Regions from separate parts of the Saccharopolyspora terrae genome, predicted to be linked through region 2. Evidence: riboswitches for the same ligand, from Rfam matches in the RefSeq annotation. Region 2 holds a riboswitch; each other region holds the start of a gene.
What was found. A riboswitch is a leader RNA that binds a small molecule or an ion and turns the genes downstream of it on or off. The one in region 2 is predicted to bind S-adenosylmethionine.
Positions count from the first base shown of each region.

Region 1: linked by a shared signal. The riboswitch ahead of thrC (threonine synthase) and the one ahead of E1181_RS14810 (aminotransferase class V-fold PLP-dependent enzyme) in region 2 are both predicted to bind S-adenosylmethionine.
Region 3: linked by a shared signal. The riboswitch ahead of E1181_RS10525 (methionine ABC transporter ATP-binding protein) and the one ahead of E1181_RS14810 (aminotransferase class V-fold PLP-dependent enzyme) in region 2 are both predicted to bind S-adenosylmethionine.

Region 1 is NZ_SMKS01000029.1:63,386-70,272, reverse strand. Features, by position in the region: gene manD (D-mannonate dehydratase ManD) at 1-314, shown strand, start outside; gene rpsT (30S ribosomal protein S20) at 374-634, opposite strand; gene E1181_RS17525 (TSUP family transporter) at 844-1,650, shown strand; gene E1181_RS17520 (EamA family transporter) at 1,674-2,537, shown strand; gene holA (DNA polymerase III subunit delta) at 2,538-3,524, opposite strand; SAM riboswitch class I at 3,622-3,758, shown strand; gene thrC (threonine synthase) at 3,773-5,041, shown strand; gene E1181_RS17505 (DNA internalization-related competence protein ComEC/Rec2) at 5,126-6,887, opposite strand, start outside.
Region 2 is NZ_SMKS01000022.1:54,876-61,762, reverse strand. Features, by position in the region: gene E1181_RS14820 (hypothetical protein) at 1-123, shown strand, start outside; gene ileS (isoleucine--tRNA ligase) at 380-3,532, shown strand; SAM riboswitch class IV at 3,689-3,804, shown strand; gene E1181_RS14810 (aminotransferase class V-fold PLP-dependent enzyme) at 3,839-5,161, shown strand; gene lspA (signal peptidase II) at 5,416-6,024, shown strand; gene E1181_RS14800 (RluA family pseudouridine synthase) at 6,066-6,887, shown strand, end outside.
Region 3 is NZ_SMKS01000013.1:588-7,474, forward strand. Features, by position in the region: gene E1181_RS10515 (MetQ/NlpA family ABC transporter substrate-binding protein) at 1-397, opposite strand, end outside; gene E1181_RS10520 (methionine ABC transporter permease) at 499-1,182, opposite strand; gene E1181_RS10525 (methionine ABC transporter ATP-binding protein) at 1,179-2,201, opposite strand; SAM riboswitch class I at 2,444-2,533, opposite strand; gene rsmA (16S rRNA (adenine(1518)-N(6)/adenine(1519)-N(6))-dimethyltransferase RsmA) at 2,708-3,577, opposite strand; gene E1181_RS10535 (resuscitation-promoting factor) at 3,815-5,308, opposite strand; partial or broken gene E1181_RS32070 (transglycosylase family protein) at 5,931-6,182, opposite strand; gene E1181_RS10545 (TatD family hydrolase) at 6,481-6,887, opposite strand, start outside.

The DNA of each region.
Region 1 (6,887 bases), on a different contig from region 2:
TCTCGCTCGCCGAGCTCTACGGCGTGCGCACCGGCTGCCACGGGGCCGGTGACCTGTCGCCGATCTCGCTGTCGGCCGCGCTCAACGTCGACCTGGCCGTGCCGAACTTCGGCATCCAGGAGTACATGGGCCACACCGAGCAGACCGCGGAGGTGTTCCGCTCCGGGTACACCTTCGCCAACGGCTACCTGCACCCCAGCGACGAACCCGGACTCGGCGTGTGGGTCGACGAGGAGGCCGCGGAGAGGTTCCCCTACGAGCCGCGGTACCTGCCGGTGAACCGCCGTCGCGACGGCTCGATGCACGACTGGTGAGACGCGAGAGGGCCCCTTTCCCGCTGCGGGAAAGGGGCCCTCTCGTCGACTGAGAAAACTCAGATCTTGTTCACGCGGGCGGCCATCGCCGACTTCTTGTTGGCGGCCTGGTTCTTGTGGATGACGCCCTTGCTCGCGGCCTTGTCCAGCAGACGACCGGCGGTCTGCTGCAGCTCGGCGGCCTTGTCCTTCTCGCCGGCGTCAGCGGCCGCGCGGAACTTGCGGATGGCGGACTTCAGCGTGGTCTTCACGGCCTTGTTGCGCTGGCGGTTCGCCTCGTTGGTCTTGATCCGCTTCATCTGGGACTTGATGTTGGCCACTGGTGCGCCTCTTCCTCGTCAGTCGAATCACGTGCCGCACTCGAATCGGCCCGGCCCGAAGACCGGTTTTCCTCCACGGCGGAATGCCGTACGACACGGTCATTCATGCTAACAAGGCTCACCTGCGCGTTCGCCGGGTGGTCCGCGTGCCGCGAGGACGCTCACAACCGCTCGGAATCCGCTGTGCGCAGGCCATACGGTGATGCCTCGTGCTGACCGCGTTGAACTGGCCCGGATTCGCCGATCTCACCCTCGCCGGGCTGCTGTTCCTCTGCGCGGCGGCGTTCCTCGCCGGAGCCGTGGACGCGATCGTCGGCGGCGGTGGCCTCATCCAGCTGCCCGCGATGCTGATGCTGCTGCCCGGCGGCGAGGTCGTCTACTCGCTGGCCACCAGCAAGGTCGCCGCGATCGCCGGGACCTCGGCCGCGGCCCGCACCTACGCCAAGCGCACCCCGATGGACTGGCGGGCCGCGCTGCCGATGGCCCTGGTGGCGCTGGTCGGATCGCTGGGCGGGGCGGCGCTGGCCGATGCGCTGCCCTCGTCGGTGCTCAACGTCGTGGTGCTGGTCGCGCTGGTCGTGGTCGGCATCTACACGTGGCGCAAGCCCGATCTCGGCTCGGTGCACGCTCCCCGGTTCGCGCGTCGGCTCCAGCTGGTGCTGATGCTGCTCGGCGGCGCGGTGATCGGGTTCTGGGACGGCATCGCCGGGCCGGGAACCGGCTCGTTCCTGGTGTTCTGGCTGGTCAGCCTGGTCGGCTTCGCCTTCGTCACCGCCTCGGCGACCGCGAAGGTCGTCAACGTGGCCACCAACCTGGGCGCGCTGTTCTTCTTCATCCCGGCCGGCAAGGTCCTGTGGGGTCTGGGGCTCGTGATGGCCGCCAGCAACATTGCGGGCAGCGTGCTCGGCGCGACGCTGGCCGCCGGTCGCGGATCGGCGTTCGTGCGACGGGTGTTCCTGACGGTCGTGGTCGGACTCGTGATCAGCCTCGGCTGGAAGATCGCGCTCAGCGGCTGACCGGAACTAAGCTCCCCGGATTCATGGGCGCTGCCGCAGTCGTTCTCGTGGTCCTGGCCGCTTTCGCGCACGCGGGCTGGAACTTCTTCGCCAAGCGCGCCGGCTCGTCCGGGCCGGGTTTCGTGTGGCTGACCGCGACCTGCTCGGCCGTGCTGTACCTGCCGGTGGCCGCGGGTGCGCTGCTGATCAGCGGTGCTCCCCCGCTGGGCGCGTGGCTGGTGGGCGTGCTGGTCAGCGCCGTCATCCACCTCGGCTACTTCCTGCTGCTGCAGCACGGCTACGCCGTCGGCGACATGTCCGTGGTGTACCCGCTGGCCAGGGGTACCGGGCCGATGCTGTCGATGCTGGTGGCGGTGCTGGTGCTGCACGAGCGGCCGGGATGGCTCGGGGTGTGCGGCGGCGTGCTGGTCGTCGCCGGAGTCTTCGTGATCGGTCTGTCCGACGGGATGCCGCGCGCCGGGGCGAACCTCGCCGGAGTCGGGTTCGGACTGCTGACCGGAGCGCTGATCGCGACCTACACGGTGTGGGACGCGCACGCCGTGACCGGGCTGGCGCTGTCACCGCTGCTGTTCGACTGGGCCAACAACCTCTCGCGCAGCGCCATGCTCGCGCCCTACGCCGCACGGCGGCGCGGTGCGCTCGCGCGGATCTGGGCCGAGCACCGGCGGGAGATCCTCGCCGTCGGACTGCTGTCTCCCCTGGCCTACATCCTGGTGCTGTTCGCGATGCAGATGGCACCGGTGAGCCTGGTGGCCCCGGCGCGCGAGCTGAGCATCGTCATCGCCGGGCTGCTGGCCTGGCGGCTGCTCGGCGAAGCGCAGCCGGTGCGGCGGATGACCGGCGCGGTCGTGGTGCTCGCCGGTGTGGTGCTGCTCGGCGTGGCGTGATCAGTTGCGCTGGTTGCGCAGCGAGACCAGGCGCAGGACCGTCTTCTCCAGCGCGTAGTCGGCGTCGGCGGCCATGCCCTTCACGCCAGCGTTGACCTCGGCGACGACCTGCAGCGCCGCCGCCAGGCTCGTCGGCGTCCAGCCGCGCGACTGCGACTGGGCCTTCTTGACCTTCCAGGCGGGCATGCCGAGATCGCCTGCCAGGCGGTAGGGATCGTTGCGCCCTCCCGCAGCCGCGACGCGGCCGATCGTGCGGACCGAGTCGGCGAGGGCGTCGGCGATGAGCACGTGCGGCACGCCGAGCTGGATCGCCCAGCGCAGCGCTTCAAGAGCGCCGGCACGGTCCCCGACCACGGCCTTCTCCGCGACGGCGAACCCCGTCACCTCGGCGCGGCCCCGGTAGTAGCGGCCGACCGCGTCCGCGTCGATCTTGCCGCCGGTGTCGGCCACCAGCTGCGAGGCCGCAGCCGACAGCTCCCGCAGGTCCGAGCCGACCGCCTCGATCAGCGCGCTGACCCCGCCGGAGTCGGACTTGCCGCCTGCGCGGCGGATCTCGTCGCGGACGAACGCCTCGCGGTCGGCGGGTTTGGTGAGCTTCTTGCACTCGGTGACCCGGGCGCCGACCTTCTTCAGCGCGTTGGGCAGTTCCTTGGCGTGCTTGGCCCGCCCGCCACCGTTGTGCAGGACGATCAGGGTCACGCCCTCGGCCGGTTGCTTGGCGTGCAGCAGCAAGGCCTCGGCGATCTCCTTTCCGGCGTCCTGCGCCGATTCGATCGCCAGCACGCGAGCCTCTGCGAACAGCGAGGGACTCAGCATTTCGGCCAGCTCCGGAGGGGTGAGCTCACTCACCTTCACCCTGCTGAAATCGGCCTCCGGATCGGCCGCTCGGGCTGCCCCGACCGCAGCCCACATCGCGCGCTCCACCAGCAGCTCTTCGTCTCCGAGAACCAAGTGCAGCGGGTCCGCGACAACGGTCGGTGAGCTCATGGAGCAATGGTCCCACGGGCCCGCGACAGTCTCGCCATCTGGATGCGCACTGGCCAGGAATGCATTCGTTCAACTAACGTTGCCCTCACAACCGAATAGCTCATCCAGAGGGGCAGAGGGAACGGCCCGTTGAAGCCCCGGCAACCGTTCGTCCGCTGCATCGTGCAAAAAACCGGCGCGAGGTCACGGACGGAACAGGTGCCAATTCCGACCCGTCCGCGGGACAGATGAGGAGAGGACCTCGCGCGATGACTGCTGCTGCCCCCGCCAACACGACCGCCGGCAAGAAGTTCGATCTCGGCAACGCCGTCGAACTGGTGTCCAAGGAAGAGGGGCACCGGCAGCCGCTGGCCCCCGAATTCGTCTCCCTCGAAGACTTCTCGCCACTTGAGGTCGCCTACGACTTCGGCAAGATCCGCCGCGAGGAGATCGAGGCCGGTCCGCGGTCGATCTGGCGCTACAAGCAGTTCCTGCCGGTTCCCGGCAACGTCGACCAGATCCCGAACACCGAGCCCGGCTGTACCCGCTTGATCCAGGCGGACAACCTCGCCAAGGCCCTCGGCGTGAAGAAGATCTGGATCAAGGACGACACCGGCAACCCCACGCACTCCTTCAAGGACCGCGTCGTCGCCGTCGCACTGGCCGCCGCCCGCGAGTTCGGTTTCAAGGTGCTGGCCTGCCCGTCGACCGGCAACCTCGCCAACGCCGTGGCCGCCGCCGCTGCCCGCGCCGGCTGGGACTCGGTCGTGCTGGTGCCCAAGACCCTCGAGCGCGCCAAGATCCTGATGAGCGCGGTCTACGACGGCTCGCTGCTGGCCGTCGACGGGAACTACGACGACGTCAACCGGCTCGCGACCGAGCTCGCCGGCGAGCACGAGGACTGGGCGTTCGTCAACGTCAACGTCCGGCCCTACTACTCCGAGGGCTCCAAGACCCTGGCCTTCGAGGTCGCCGAGCAGCTGGGCTGGCGCATCCCCGAGCAGATCGTGGTGCCGATCGCCTCCGGCTCGCAGCTGACCAAGGTCTACAAGGGCTTCAACGAGTTCGCCCAGGTCGGCCTGGTCGACGAGAGCCCGGTGAAGATCTTCGGCGCGCAGGCCTCGGGCTGCTCCCCGGTCTCCACCGCCTTCCGCAACGGCCACGACGTCGTGCAGCCGGTCAAGCCGGACACCATCGCCCGCTCGCTGGCCATCGGCGCCCCCGCCGACGGTCCGTACGTGCTCGACATCGTCCGCAAGACCGGCGGTGCCATCGAGGACGTCACCGACGACGAGGTCCGCGCCGGCATCCGCCTGCTGGCCCGCACCGAGGGCATCTTCGCCGAGACCGCCGGTGGCGTGACCGTGGCGACCGCCAAGAAGCTCATCGAGGCCGGCAAGATCGACCCGGACGCCGAGACGGTCCTGCTGATCACCGGTGACGGCCTCAAGACCCTGGACGCCGTCGAGGGCGAGCTCGGCCCGAAGGCCACCGTCGCCCCGACCACCGAGTCGGTGAACCAGGCGCTCGGCCTCTGATTCAGTTGTAGGCGAATCCTCCTCTCTCAAGGGTGGGTGGTGTCCCGACGGGACGCCACCCACCTTTTCGTCCACTTCGGACGCTCAGTTGTCGGTGGCGCGCAGCGGGTCTCCGCGTGCGACGAACCGAGGTCCTTGCGGCCCGGGCAGGACCGCGATGTCTCCTTCCTGGTCGGTGCGCAGCACCCGGGTGCCCGCGCGGGCCAGCGTGTCGATCACGAACGGGTTCGGGTGCCCGTAGTCGTTGCCCGCGCCGACGCTGATCAGCGCGAGCCTCGGCCGCACCGCCCGCAGGAAGCGCGGTGTCGTGTAACGGGATCCGTGGTGCGGAACCTTGAGCACGTCCGCTCGCAGATCCGCGCCGGAGGACACCAGACGCCCCTGCCCCGGCAGCTCCACGTCACCGGTGAGCAGCACGCGCCCCGCCGGGGTGGTCGCGCGGATCACCAGCGACGCATCGTTGGCGTCGTCGGCGGTCTGCGTGCGGGTCACGCCCGGATCGGGCGCGAGGACGTCGAGCACGAGACCAGGCCACGCCAGCCGCTGCCCGGCCTGCAGGGTGACGATCGGCGTGCGGTGCGCGCGGGTGTCGCGCACCAGGTCGTCGAAGGCCCACTCCGGTTCGCGCAACGGCCCGATCGCCACCGCACCGACCGGGATCTCGCCCAGCACCGTGCGCAGGCCGCTGACGTGGTCGGCGTGCAGGTGCGTGAGCACCGCCATCGACACCCGGCGAATCCCCAGGCGCCGCAGGCAGTTCGACGCCCGGCGCGGGTCCGGGCCGGTGTCGACCACGACGGCTTCCTCCGGTCTCCCGGTCGCCAGCACCAGTCCGTCGCCCTGCCCCACGTCGCAGGCCACCACGCTCCAGCCCTGCGCAGGCCAGCCCGGGAGCATGGTGCGCACCGGCAGCACGACCAGCGCGCTGAGCAGCACCGCGACCACCGCGAGCAGCCGAATCCTCCTTCCTCGCAACGCGATCAACCCCACCAGCAGCAGGACCGCCAGCAGCAGTCCACCGCCGGTGCCCGTCGGCCAGTCGAACACCGCGCCCGGCACCGCCGAGGCGCGGTCGGCGACCAGCAGCACCCACTCCAACTCCGGTCCGGCCAGCACGACACCGACCGCCGCCGCCCACGTCGACACCGGTGCGATGACGGTGGCCAGCACGCCGAACACCGTCGCCGGGGCGATCACCGGCGCCGTCAGCAGGTTGGCCGGCACCGCCACCAGGCTCACGCCTCCGGAGATCGCGGCGATCAACGGCGCGGTGACCACGTGCGCGGCCACCGGAACCGCGACCGCCTCGGCCAGCCCGGCCGGCACGCCGCGCGCCCGCAACGCCGCCGCCCACACCGGCGCCAGCAGCACCAGGCCCGCCGTGGCCGCGACCGACAGGGCGAACCCCGCGCTGACCGCCAGCTCCGGCAGCAGGAGCAGCAACCCGATCACGCTCGCCGCCAGCGCGGGCAGCGCAGAGCGCCGACGGCCCAGCACCAGCGCGAGCAGCGTGATGGCTCCCATCACCGCGGCCCGCAGCACGCTCGGTTCGGGTCCGGTCAGCCCGACGAACCCGATCAGCGCCGCACCCGCGCCCAGCGCGCAGACCACCGGCCCCATGCCCAGCAAGCGCAGCAGCACCAGGACCGCACCGCACACGATCGCCAAGTTCGCCCCCGAGACGGCCGTGAGGTGGCTCAGGCCCGCCGTCTCGAACTCCTGCTCCACCTCCGGGGCCAGCCCGCTGGTGTCGCCGACGACCAGTCCCGGCAGCAGTCCGGCCGCTTCCGGCCCCAGGTGCCGCCCCGCGATCTCGCGCAGTCCCGCACGCATGTCCGCGGCCACG
Region 2 (6,887 bases):
TGGCTCGGTGACGCGGAGACGCTGTCGCTGAAGCTCGGCGAGGCGCGGGAGCTCGGCTTCACGCCGTGCGCCCGGTGCGCGCCCAACGCGACGATCGCGGCGGAGTCCGGCCGGAGCCGGTGAAAACCACTGGCGAGATCCCGGTACTCTGTGAAGACCAGGCGTTGATCCGGCCATCACCGGGGAGCCTCCGGAAGAACGGGCACCTGCGGGCGCCTCAGTAGAACCGGACGGGTCCGGCCCGTCACAGCCGGCAATCGAGTGGCCGTCGGCGTTCGCGCCGCCGGCAAGCGGGGTGGTACCGCGGTGCCCGGTGAGTCCGGGACGTCGTCCCCGTCCTCCAGGGCGGCAACGACACATTGCGAGGAGCAGCTCCGCGATGGCATACCCCAAGGTTTCCTTCGGCGCGTCCGATGAGCGCGGCGTGGCGGCCCAGCCCGCGTTCCCGGCGATCGAACGCCAGGTGCTGGACTTCTGGGCCGACGACAAGACCTTCCGCGCCTCCATCGACGCGCGCGAGGCGGGCCACAACGGCTCCAACGAGTACGTCTTCTACGACGGCCCGCCGTTCGCCAACGGCCTGCCGCACTACGGCCACCTGCTCACCGGCTACGTCAAGGACGCGGTTCCGCGCTACCAGACGATGCGCGGCAAGCGGGTCGAGCGCCGGTTCGGCTGGGACACCCACGGCTTGCCCGCCGAGGTCGAGGCGGAGAAGCAGCTCGGCATCACCTCGAAGTCCGAGATCGACAACATGGGCATCGCCGCGTTCAACGAGGCGTGCAAGACCTCCGTGCTGCGCTACACCGCCGAGTGGGAGGACTACGTCACCCGCCAGGCGCGCTGGGTGGACTTCGAGAACGACTACAAGACGCTCGACCTGGACTACATGGAAAGCGTCATGTGGGCGTTCAAGACCCTGTGGGACAAGGGTCTGGTCTACGAGGGGTACCGGGTCCTCTGGTACTGCTGGCGCTGCGAGACGCCGCTGTCCAACACCGAGACCCGCATGGACGACGGCTACCGGCCGCGCCAGGACCCGGCGGTGACGGTGGGCCTGCGCCTGACCGCGCCCGGGACGGACCTCGACGGCGCGCTGGCGCTGGTGTGGACGACGACGCCGTGGACCCTGCCGTCCAACCTGGCCGCCGCCGTGCACCCCGAGGTCGACTACGCGCTGGTCGCGCCCGCCGAGAGCACCGAGCGCTACCTGCTCGCCGAAGCGCGGTTGCCCGCCTACGCCCGCGAGCTCGGCGAGGACATCGCCGACCGCGTCGTGGCCCGGTACAAGGGCTCGGACCTGCTGGGCACTGGCTACGAGCCGCCGTTCGACTTCTTCGTCGGCCGGGAGAACGCCCACCAGGTGCTGGCCGCCGACTACGTCACCACCGACGACGGCACCGGGATCGTGCACATCGCACCGGCTTTCGGTGAGGACGACAAGCTCGTCACCGACGCCGCCGACATCGTGCCGGTCGTCCCGGTGGACGCGCACGGCAAGTTCACCGCCGAGGTGCCGCCGTTCGAGGGCATGCAGGTCTTCGACGCCAACAAGCACATCGCCCGCGACCTCAAGGACCGCGGTCTGCTGCTGCGCCACGAGACCTACGACCACCAGTACCCGCACTGCTGGCGCTGCGACAACGCGCTGATCCAGCGGGCGGTGTCGTCCTGGTTCGTGGCCGTGAGCCAGTTCAAGGACCGGATGGTCGAGCTCAACAAGCACATCAACTGGGTTCCCTCGCACATCCGCGACGGCCAGTTCGGCAAGTGGCTGGAGAACGCCCGCGACTGGAACATCTCGCGGAACCGGTACTGGGGTTCGCCGATCCCGGTGTGGGTCTCCGACGACCCCGAGCACCCGCGCACCGACGTCTACGGTTCGCTGGACGAGCTCGAACGCGACTTCGGGGTGCGGCCGACGAACCTGCACCGCCCGGAGATCGACGAGCTGACCCGGCCCAACCCGGACGACCCGACCGGCAAGTCGACGATGCGCCGGGTGCCGGAGGTGCTGGACTGCTGGTTCGAGTCGGGCTCGATGCCGTTCGCGCAGGTCCACTACCCGATGGAGAACGCGGAGTGGTTCGAGCACCACTTCCCGGGTGACTTCATCGTCGAGTACCACGGCCAGACCCGCGGCTGGTTCTACACGCTGCACGTGCTGGCCACGGCGCTGTTCGACCGGCCGGCGTTCAGCAACGTGGTGGCGCACGGCATCGTGCTGGGCCACGACGGGCTGAAGATGTCGAAGTCCAAGAAGAACTACCCGGACGTCAACGAGGTCTTCGACCGCGACGGTTCCGACGCGATGCGCTGGTTCCTGATGTCGAGCCCGATCCTGCGCGGCGGCGACCTGGTCGTCACCGAGCGGGGCATCCGGGACGCGGTGCGCCAGGCGGTGCTGCCGCTGTGGAACTCCTGGTACTTCCTCGCGCTCTACGCCAACGCCGAGGGCGTCAGCGGGGAGTTCCGCACCGACAGCGAGCACGTGCTCGACCGCTACGTGCTGGCCAAGACCCACGAGCTGGTCGGCGACGTGCAGTCCTCGATGGACTCGCTGGACCTGGCGACCGCGACCGCGAACGTGCGGGAGTTCCTGGAGGTGCTGACCAACTGGTACGTGCGCCGCTCCCGGGACCGGTTCTGGGCGGGCGACAAGGACGCGATCGACACGCTGCACACCGTGCTGGAGGTGACCTGCCGGGTGGTGGCCCCGCTGCTGCCGCTGACCGCCGAGGCGGTGTGGCGCGGGCTCACCGGCGGCCGCTCGGTGCACCTGACCGACTGGCCGCTCGTGGACGAGCTGCCCGCGGACGCCGCGCTGGTGTCGGCGATGGACCAGGTGCGGCAGGTGTGCTCCTCGGCGCTGGCGCTGCGCAAGTCCAACAAGCTGCGGGTCCGGCTGCCGCTGGCCTCGCTGGTGGTGGCCACGCCGGAGGCCGAGGCGCTGCGCCCGTTCGCCGACCTGATCAGCGACGAGGTCAACGTCAAGGGCCTGGAGCTGAGCACCGACGTGGCCGCGCACGGTCACTTCGAGATCGCGGTCAACGCCCGCGCGGCCGGTCCGCGGTTGGGCAAGGACGTGCAGACCGTGATCAAGGCCGTCAAGGCCGGTGATTGGCAGCACCGCGGGTCCACTGTGGTCGCCGCCGGCATCGAGCTGCAGGAGGGCGAGTTCACCGAGCGGCTGGTCTCGACCGACTCCGGTGCCGCTGCGGCGCTGCCGGGCGGTGACGGGCTGGTCGTGCTGGACACCGACGTCACGCCGGAGCTGGCGGCCGAGGGCTTGGCCCGCGACGTCGTCCGGGTGATCCAGAACGCCCGCAAGGACGCCGGTTTCGAGGTCTCGGACCGCATCACGGTCGTCGTCGAGGCCCCGGCCGAGGTGGTCGAGGCGGTCGAGGCGCACCGCGAGTTCATCGCGGGCGAGACCCTCGCCGACGCGGTCAACCCCGGCGACGCGGCCGACGCCGCCATCGGCACCGTCGGCGACGGCGTGGAGGTCAAGGTCGCGGTCTCCCGCGTCTGATCCCGCTTTCGCGCGTCGAGGCCCCGGGAGCCCGCTCCCGGGGCCTCTTTCGCGCGACAGGGATGAACCGTTCATGATCGGGCTCGATCGCCCGTTGCCCACGAAGTGGGACGGCGTTGTCGTGGAGCGGGGTGAGGCGCTAGCCTTCGCCGCGAAGGTCATGAGTGCCAGCGTCAAGCCCCGGCTTGCTGGCCGGCAACCCTCCTACCGCGGTGGGGTGCCCCGGGTGAAGACCTGGCCGGTCGCGCAGTGCGGCTCGGCAAGCGCGGGCCCGCCGAGGGCCCTCGAGGCCCCGGGAGGGTCGCGATGTCTTCAGCCGTCATCGATGTTCCGAGCCAGTCCGTCGCCGTTCCCGGCGTGGTCGGATCCGGACTGCGAGTTCCCCTGGTCACCGGCGGAACCGCGAACTACGCCAACCTCGACCACGCCGCCAGCGCCCCCTGCCTGTCGGCCGTGCGCGACGCCGTGGACGAGCTGCTGCCGTACTACGCCAGCGTGCACCGGGGTGCCGGGTTCGCCTCGCAGGTGTGCACCCGGGTCTACGAGGGCGCGCGCCAGGTGCTGCTGGACTTCGCCGGAGCCCGCCAGGGCGACGAGGTCGTGTTCACCCGCAACACCACCGACGCGCTGAACCTGCTGGCCTCGGCCGTCCCGCGCGGCACCTCGGTGGTCGTGTTCGACACCGTGCACCACGCCGCGCTGCTGCCCTGGCGCAACGTCCGCCGCATCCCCGCTCCCGAGACGCCCGCCGACGCGGTCGCCGCCCTGGACGCGGCGCTGGGCGAGTGCCCGGAGGGGCCGCGGCTGGCCGTGCTGACCGGGGCCTGCAACGTCACCGGCGAGCTGTGGCCGGTCGCCGAGCTCGCCCGCGTCGCCCGCCGCCGGGGAGCCCGGACCGTGCTGGACGCCGCGCAGCTCGCGCCGCACCGCCCGATCCGCCTCGCCGAGCTCGACGTCGACTACGCCGCCTTGTCCGGCCACAAGCTCTACGCCCCCTTCGGCGCCGGGGCCCTGATCGGCCGCGCCGACTGGCTCAACGCCGCGGACCCCTACCTCGCCGGGGGTGGCGCGACCCGCGCGGTCAACGAGCGCGCGGTCAGCTGGACCACCGGTCCCGAGCGGCACGAGGCGGGCTCGCCCAACACCGTCGGCGTGCACGCCCTGGCCACCGCCTGCCGCACCTTCGCCACCCGGTGGGAGGGCGTCGTCGAGCACGAGTCCTCGCTGCTCAGCCGCCTGCGCGCGGGTCTGGCCGAGATCCCCGGGCTGCGCGAGCTGAGCCTGTTCGGCACCGGGCACGACCGGGTGGGCGTCGTCAGCTTCACCATCGACGGGCAGGACCCGGGCCTGATCGCCGCCGCGCTGTCGGCCGAGCACGCCATCGGCGTCCGCGACGGCCTGTTCTGCGCCCACCTGGGCACCAAGAACCTGCTGGCCCGAGCGGGTGCGGACGCCGAGCGGGCGCTGCGCGTCAGCATCGGTCTCGGCACCACGGCCGAGCACGTCGACCGCCTCGTCGCGGCCCTGAAGTCCCTGGTCGCCGAGGGGCCCGCGACGACCTACCGGCAGGTGGACGGCCGCTGGGAGCCCGTCGACGACCAGCGCCCGCTACCGCCGTTCCTGCCCTGAACGAGCGACAGAAGTCGAATTTCGCGCGAAATTCGACGGCGGCGCCCCAAGGTCGAATTTCGCGCGAAATTCGAAACGCAGGCTCGAATCGGGCCTTGAACTGCACAGACACTCCCGGGCGCGTGGGGGGATTCGAATTTCGCGCGAAATTCGAAGGTGAAGTTTCGGCGTCGAACTTCGCGCGAAGTTCGACTGAGCCCGGGCGTGGCGGTCCTGGTGCGCCGGTGTTCATCCGGGTCGGGGACAATGGTGGCGTGAGCACCGAGCACCCACCCTCTGAGCAGGCGTCCTCCACGTCGGAGTCCGCCGGGACCAACCCGCCCGCGGACGCACCGAAGGGTGCGCCCCGGAAGCTGCTGGCGCTGCTGTTCGGAGTGGCGGCGGTCGGGCTGGCCCTGGACGTGGTGACCAAGATCGCCGTGGTCGCCAACCTGGAGGGCAACCCGCCGGTGAAGGTGCTCGGCGGCCTGTTCTACCTCGACGTGCTCCGCAACCCCGGTGCCGCGTTCTCGATGGCCACCGGCCTGACCTGGCTGCTCGCGCTGCTCGCCATCGCCGTGGTCGGCGTGATCGTGTGGCTGGCGCCGAAGCTGCGCTCGCCGGGCTGGGCCGTGGGCCTGGGCCTGGTGCTCGGCGGTGCCTGCGGCAACCTCGGCGACCGGCTGTTCCGGGCCCCCGGCCCGCTGCAGGGCCACGTGGTGGACTTCCTGTCCTTCCTGGCGCCCGGTGGCCAGGTGTTCCCGGTGTTCAACGTCGCGGACAGCTGCATCACCTGCGGCGGCATCCTCGTGGTGCTGCTGTCGCTGCTGGGCCGCGACTTCGACGGGACGATCCACCGCAAGCAGAAGGCCGACAAGTCGTGAGCGAACTCCGCAACCTCCCCGTGCCGGAGGGCTTGGAAGGCATGCGGATCGACGCGGGCCTGTCCAAGCTGCTCGGCCTGTCCCGCAGCGCCGTGGCCGGACTCGCCGAGGCCGGTGACGTGCTGGTCGACGGCAGCCCGGCGGGCAAGTCCGACCGGCTGATCGCCGGCTCCTGGCTGGAGATCACCCTGCCTGCCGCCGAGCAGCCGCTGCAGGTGGTGGCCGTGCCGGTCGAGGGCATGAAGATCCTGCACCAGGACGACGACATCGTCGTGATCGACAAGCCGATCGGCGTCGCCGTCCACCCCAGCCCCGGCTGGGAGGGCCCGACCGTCGTCGGCGGCCTGGCCGCGGCGGGCGTGCAGATCGCCACCTCGGGCGCCGCGGAGCGCCAGGGCGTCGTGCACCGCCTCGACGCGGGCACGACCGGCGTGATGGTGGTCGCCAAGAGCGAGCACGCCTACACGGTGCTCAAGCGCGCGTTCAAGGAGCGCACCGTCGAGAAGCGCTACCACGCGGTCGTGCAGGGCCTGCCCGACCCGAGCCGGGGCACCATCGACGCCCCGATCGACCGGCACCCGCGGCACGACTACAAGTTCGCGGTGGTCACCGGCGGCAAGCCGAGCATCACCCACTACCAGACGGTGGAGGCGTTCCGCGCCGCCTCGCTGATCGACGTCAAGCTGGAAACCGGCCGCACCCACCAGATCCGGGTGCACTTCTCGGCGATCAAGCACCCCTGCGTCGGCGACCTCACCTACGGCGCCGATCCGGTGCTGGCCCGGCGGCTGGCCATCACCCGGCAGTGGCTGCACGCCCGGAGCCTGGCCTTCGAACACCCCTCGGGCGGGTGGGTCCAGTTC
Region 3 (6,887 bases), on a different contig from region 2:
TCACCGTGGCGCCCGCGGGCAGGTCGGCCAGCGACTTGGCCTGCTTGGAGTAGACGGCCAGCGGCTCCAGGTGCACCGGCTCGATCCAGGTGAACTCGCCACCGCGCTCCTTGCGGTACTCCTCCAGGTACGGCACGTGCTGGAAGTAATTCGCGTCCAGCTCGCCGTTGGCGACGGCCTCGTTCGGCCGGTTGTAGTCGTCGAACTTCTCGATCTCGATGTCGATCCCGGCCTGCTGGGCCAGGTTGTCGTCGACGTACTGCAGGATCTCGCCGTGCGGCGTGGGGCTGACGCCGATCTTCAGCGGCGCGTTGGGGTCTTCGGCGGCGGAACCACCACCGCAAGCGGCCAGCAGAACCCCGGCCGAGGCGAGCAGTGCGGCGAAGCGCAAACGCATGTCGTGCGTCCTTTCAACGAGCCTGTTTTTCAGGCAGGCAGACGTCGCGCACCGTCCTCGTGGGACGGACGCGGGAGAAAACGGGTTCGGTTCCCGGGGATTCAGCCGGCGGCGGTGCGCCGGCGGTCGACGAGCTTGGCGGTGCGATCGGTGATCAGCTGCATCGCGAAGGCCAGCAGTCCCAGCACGACGACGGACCCGTAGAGGATCCGGTCGTCGTAGCCCTGGTAGCCGTCCTGGATCGCGGTCGTGCCCAGGCCACCGCCGCCGATGGCGCCGGCCATCGCGGCGTAGCCGATCAGCGCCACCGCGGTGACGCCGACGGCTCCGACCAGCGCGGCTCGGGCCTCGCCGAGCAGCACCGTCCACACGATCCGCAGCCTGCTGGAACCGGTCGTGATCGCGGCTTCCACCACGGTGAAACCGACCTCGCGCAACGCGTTCTGCGTCAGCCGCGCGAAGAACGGGATCGCACCGATGGTCAGCGGAACGATCACCGCGCTGCTGCCGATCGAGGTCCCGATCAGCAGCCGGGTGAACGACGCCAGCACCACCAGCAGCACCACGAAGGGCACCGAGCGCACCACGTCCACGATCACGCCGAGCACCTTGTTCAGCACCGGTTTCGGGTTCAGCCCGACCGGAGAGGTCAGGTGCAGCAGCACACCCAGCGGCAACCCGCCGACCACGGCCAGCACGGTCGCCACCAGCACCATGTAAAGCGTTTCGAGCGTTGCCTCGCCCAGTAGTTCGCCGACCTCCGACCAGGGGGTCACATCAGTCACGCAGCAGCAACTCCGTCAACGCTCACCGGGGCGCGCCGGACGTGCGCGTCCCGCTCGATCATCCACTTCAGCGCCGCCTCGGAGCGCTCACCGGTCAGGCCGATCTTGAACTTGGCGACCGGGGTGTCACCGAGGCGGGTCAGGCCACCGCCCAGGATCGCCAGGTCGACGGCGAACCGGTTGGAGGCCTCGGGGAGCAGCGCTCCCACTGCGGCGAAGCCGACCAGCACGATCTCGGCGACCACGTCGTGGCGGCCCGAAGTCGGGCGCAGCGACTCGGCCTGGTCGGTCTGGGGCAGCAGGGTGCCGCTGACCTTGCTGCCGGGCTCGGAGACGAGGTCCAGGACCTTGCCGTGCTCGACGACCTGGCCGTCTTCGAGCACCGCGACGTCGTCGGCGATCTTGCGCACCACCGCCATGTCGTGGGTGACCACCAGGACGGTGACGCCGAGCTCGGCACGCGCGCGGTCGAGCACGGTCAGCACCGAGTCGGTGGTGGACGGGTCCAGCGCGGAGGTCGGCTCATCGGCCAGCAGCACCGAGGGCTTGGCCGCCAGCGCGCGGGCGACCGCGATGCGCTGGCGCTGCCCACCGGAGAGCTGGTCCGGGTAGACCGACGCCTTGTCGGTCAGGCCGACGAGGTCGAGGAGTTCGCCGACGCGGTTGCGCCGCTGCGGACCGCCGATGCCGGCGGCCTCCAGCGGCAGCGCGACGTTGCCCGCGGCGGTGCGCTGGCGCAGCAGCGAATCACCTTGCGGCACAACGCCGATCTGCCTGCGAGCGGCGCGCAGGGCCTTGCCGTCCAGCGACACGAGGTCGGTGCCGTCGACGCGGATGGCACCGCCGTCGGGCTTCTCCAGCAGCGCGATGCACCGGGCCAGCGTCGACTTCCCCGCTCCGCTCGGTCCGACCACGCCGCACACCGAACCCGCGTTGACCTCCATCGACACGCCGTCGAGGGCGCGGACGGTGCTGCCGTTGTGCTGGAACGACTTGGTCAGGTTCTCGACTGAGATCACGATCTGCTCCACATCAGCTCGCGATGGCCGCGCCCGCGTTCGGGCAGCAGCCATGGGGAACTTCTAAGGGAAAAGGAAGAGGGGAAGGGCCAGGTCACATCTCGCGACGACAGGCGCAGGTCGTGCGCCTTCCGTGGTCGATGAACCGTCGCTGCGTGAGCAGTTCCCTGATGTGGGGTACCTCGAACCGGGCGTCGCCGGTGGCAGACAGGTTCGCTAACCGCGCGTTGGAATCCACAGCTACTCCATCGGTCCTGGCGTTAGCACCTGCCCGCGATGGGTGGTTGCTGCGGCGTCAACAAGCCAGGTCTCTCAGCCGCTCGGGATGGATTTCCCGAATAGTAGACCCCATCGACAGGGCCCGACGCAAGCTGATAGCAGTCACTGACCGAAATCGTTTGCCACATCACATACCGAGCGGAGCGGGAATTTTTCCGCAGAGGGTGGCGTTTTCGTCACCCTCAGTGATGTAGCAGCGCGTGGCCGCAAGCCGCCGGACGAGTGGTTCAGCTGCTCGACCCGGATGACGCGGCCTCCGCGATCCGGGCGAAATCGGCGATCCGCAACTGCTCTCCGCGCGTCGTCGGGTCGATCCCGGCCGCGCGCAACAGCTCCTCCGCCCGAGCCGCCGAACCGGCCCACCCGGACAGCGCGCCGCGCAACGTCTTGCGCCGCTGCGCGAAGGCGGCGTCCACCACGCGGAAGACGTCCTGCCGCGAGGCGCTCGACGGCGGGTCGACGCGGTGGAAGGAGACCAGCCCGGAGTCCACGTTCGGCACCGGCCAGAACACCTTGCGCGGCACCGGGCCCGCGCGGCGCACGTCGGCGTACCAGGCCGCCTTCGCGCTCGGCACGCCGTAGACGCGGCTGCCGGGCTCGGCGGCCATCCGGTCGGCGACCTCGGACTGGACCATGACCAGCCCCTTGCGCAGGCTCGGCAACTCGGCCAGCAGGTGCAGCACCACGGGCACCGCGACGTTGTAGGGCAGGTTGGCGACCAGCGCCGTCGGCGGCTTCGGGAAGTCGGCCGCCTGGACCCGCAGCGCGTCGGCGGGCAGCACGGTCAGCCGGTCGGCCAGCTGCGGCGCGAATTCCTGAGCCGTGCGCGGCAGCCGCTCAGCCAGGACCGGGTCGATCTCCACGGCGGTGACCGCACCGGCGACCGGGAGCAGCGCGAGCGTCAGCGAGCCCAGGCCGGGACCGACCTCCAGCGCGACGTCGTCGGGGCCGACCTCGGCCGCCGAGACGATGCGGCGCACCGTGTTCGGGTCGTGCACGAAGTTCTGACCGAGCTTCTTCGTCGGTTTGATGCCGAGCTCGTCGGCCAACCGGCGCACGTCGGCCGGCCCCAGCAAAGACGCCCCCTGCTCATCCACGCCGATGAACCTACCCGCGCCGGTTTCGACCAATCTCACCAGGTCGAAGCGGCGAAGCCGCTCTCTCTTCGCCCCACCTGGCAACTCGCACCGCCGCGGGTTCTCAGCGGCTCTCTGGCGAGGACAGCCACTCCGCCGTGTATTGGACATACATCAGGAGTGGCACCCGCAGTCCAGAGAGCCGCTGAGGTTCCGCTACTCGCACCGCTACGCACGATGAGCGGTGCACAGTTCTCGTCAGTCCAGGCCGAGCTTGGAGGAGCAGGACGGCCAGGCGCCGTAGCTGCCTCCGCGGGCGTCGCGGACCTTCTCGGCGACCGCGATCTGCTGCTCGCGGCTGGCCTGGTGCGGGTACGGGGCGTACTGGTCGCCGCCGTAGGCGTCCCAGGTGGACTTGTCGAACTGCAGGCCACCGTAGTAACCGTTGCCGCTGTTCATGGCCCAGTTGCCGGTCGCCTCGCACTGGACGAGCTTGTCCCAGACCGCGCTGTTGGGCGCGGCCTTGCCACCGACGCGGACGACCTTCTCGACCGGCGCCTTGGTGACCTTCTCGTCGATGACCTCGCGCCCCGACTCCTCGCCGTTGCGCGTGGAGACGCGGGTGAACTGGATCTTCTCGCCGGCCTCGCCGGGAGACTCGACCCGCTCCTCGCCCTTGAACATCGAGTTGTCGACGATCTCGCGGACCGGCGGCGGAACCGGCACGGTCACGCTGATCACGGAGCTCTGCAGCCGGTCGATGCGCACCTCGGCGCCGGTGACCAGCTTGGCGTCGGCGCCCGGGGTGACCTTGTCATCCGGACCGAGCTTGAGCTTGCGCTCCTTGACGAGCTCGTCGATGTTGGCGGCGGTGGTGGTCAGCTGCTGCGGCGCACCACTGCCGTCGATGAGCGTGATGTCCTTCTGCGTGCGGACCGACAGCTCCATGCCCTGCTCGGGCACCGGCATGTTGCGGTCGGCGTTGAGGACGGCACCGTCGGCGTTGACGCCGAGCTGGCGCAGGGCCTGCTCGACGGTCACCGAGCGGACCCACTCCTCGCGGACCTCGCCGTCGACGTTGAGCTTGAGAAGGCGACCGCGGTCGAGGGTGATCGTCTCGCCGTGGCCGACCTCGGCCTGCGGGGAGGGGCTCAGCGCGTCGTGCGCGCCGACTCGGATGCCCTGGTCCTCCAGGACCTCGCCCACGGTGTCGTCGTAGGTGTTGACGGTGCGCGTCTGCCCGTCCACCTCGACGGTGACCGACTTGTCCATCGCGGCGGCGGCGCCACCGGTGCCGGTCAAGCTCAGCAGCACACCGGCGACCGCGCCCTTGAGGAAGCGGCGCTTCCAGACGGTCATCGCCTCGGTGACCTGCTGCGGCGGGACGGCGCCCGCCTCGCCCTCGGGCATCGCCTCGAGGAAGTCCATCGGCGGCAGGACGGTCGTCTCGGCGTTGATCAGCCGGATGACCTCGTCGACGTCGATCTCGGCCGTCGCGAGCACGTCCTCGGCGTCGGGGCCGAGCACGTCGTAGACGTCTTGCGGGGTGATCTCGAAAGCGCCCGGCGGGAAGCTCGGGTGCTCGTCGGACCACTGCGGGTCCGGGCGGTCGAGCAGTCCTACCGCGGTGTGCTGCTCGGTCGGCTGGACCGGGGTGAACCAGTCAGTCGCCGCGTCAAAGGAATCGGCCCAGTAGCCGTCGTTCCGCGGGGTCGCGAAACCGGCATGGCTGGGCTCGCCACGTCCGTTCACAGGGTCGTTACCTCCCGAAGGCGCAAAGTCGCGACCGCGAAGAACTGAACGTGAGAAGCGTTGGGCGAGTTCATGTTTCTCGCGCAACCCCTCTCGGTCCTCGCGTGCGCACAACCTTCGTGCTTCGTGTCTGTATCCGACTCCCGCAAGCCAATTGCCGCCTAGTCCGCCGCGAGCTCCTTGCGCTCACCGCAGACTTCCCCGACGTACACCGGCGAGACTAACGGGCGTTCCCCATGACTGGTTGTCATCGGTTACGGGGCCGAGACTCTACCGTGATCATGCGGGGCCGCCAAGGACCCGATTCGGACATGTGAGTCCGATTACGCTTGTTTGCCACGCAACCCGACACGATCTGTAATCAAGATCGGTAAAAATTAGTCCATTCGGGGGGCACCTACAGGATTCGTTAGCCGCGACCTGAGTCGCTTGCGTGACATATAACACGCGGCCGAAAGGCGCTGTAACCCATGATCAACGGGGGTGCGGGCCAGCGAGAACGGCTCCAGACATCGGTTCGGCCCGAGCACGGAGCGCGCTCGGGCCGAACCTCCCCTCCCCACGCACGAGGGAAACGAATTCCCCTCGCGACGATCTTTCGCGTTGTTGCGGCGACTTCACGTCATCGCGGCAGACCCAGCTTCCGCGAGCACGCCGGCCAGGCGCCGTAACCGCCGCGGGCGTCGCGCACCTTCTGCGCGATCTCGATCTGCTGCTCGCGCGACGCGCGATGCGGGTAGCGGTTGTACCGCTCACCGCCGTGAGCCGCCCAGGTGCTGCGGTTGAACTGCAGGCCGCCGTAGTAGCCGTTTCCGGTGTTGGCCGCCCAGTTGCCGCCGGACTCGCACCTCGCGAGCCGGTCCCACACCGCAGCTCGATCGTCATTCGGGGCTGCCGCGGCGTTCGGGGCCACCGCGACCAGGGCGCTACCGCTGATGGCGACAGCAGCCGCCACGGTCCACTTCGTGAATCTATGCAACTTCACTGCACATCCTCACAACCGATGGTTCCGGTGTGGGAGGACCTCCGCAGTCGAGTTCCCCGCGGAGTTCGGGGTGTCCCCCCGTTCCGGCTTCCACTGTGGACGGTAGGAGTCGGCGTGCGGACCGCAAGCGGGCGCAGGAGGAGACCTCCTACCAGAAACCGCAGCGTAGGGGACTACAGGGCTGTGATTACCCCTGTTCGAGGCCGAACACTCGCTCAGCCGTGGCCGTGGTGGCTACAGCGAGCTCATCGACGTTCATGCCACGGAGTTCGGCGAGGTCACGAAGGGTGTAATTGACGCAGTAAGGCTGATTCGGCCGCCCCCGGAACGGGTGCGGCGTCAGGAACGGCGCGTCGGTCTCCACCAGCATCTGCTCCAGCGGGACCGCTTCCGCCGCCTCCCGAAGGCCCTTCGCGTTGCGGAAGGTCGCCGTGCCGGCGAAGGAGAGCACGTAGCCGGCGTCCACGCAGGACTTCGCGAACTCGGCGTCACCGGAGAAGCAGTGGAAGACCACCGTCTCCGGCGCGCCCTCCTCGTCGAGGATGCGCAGGATGTCGTCGTGCGCCTCGCGGTCGTGGATCATCAGCGGCTTGC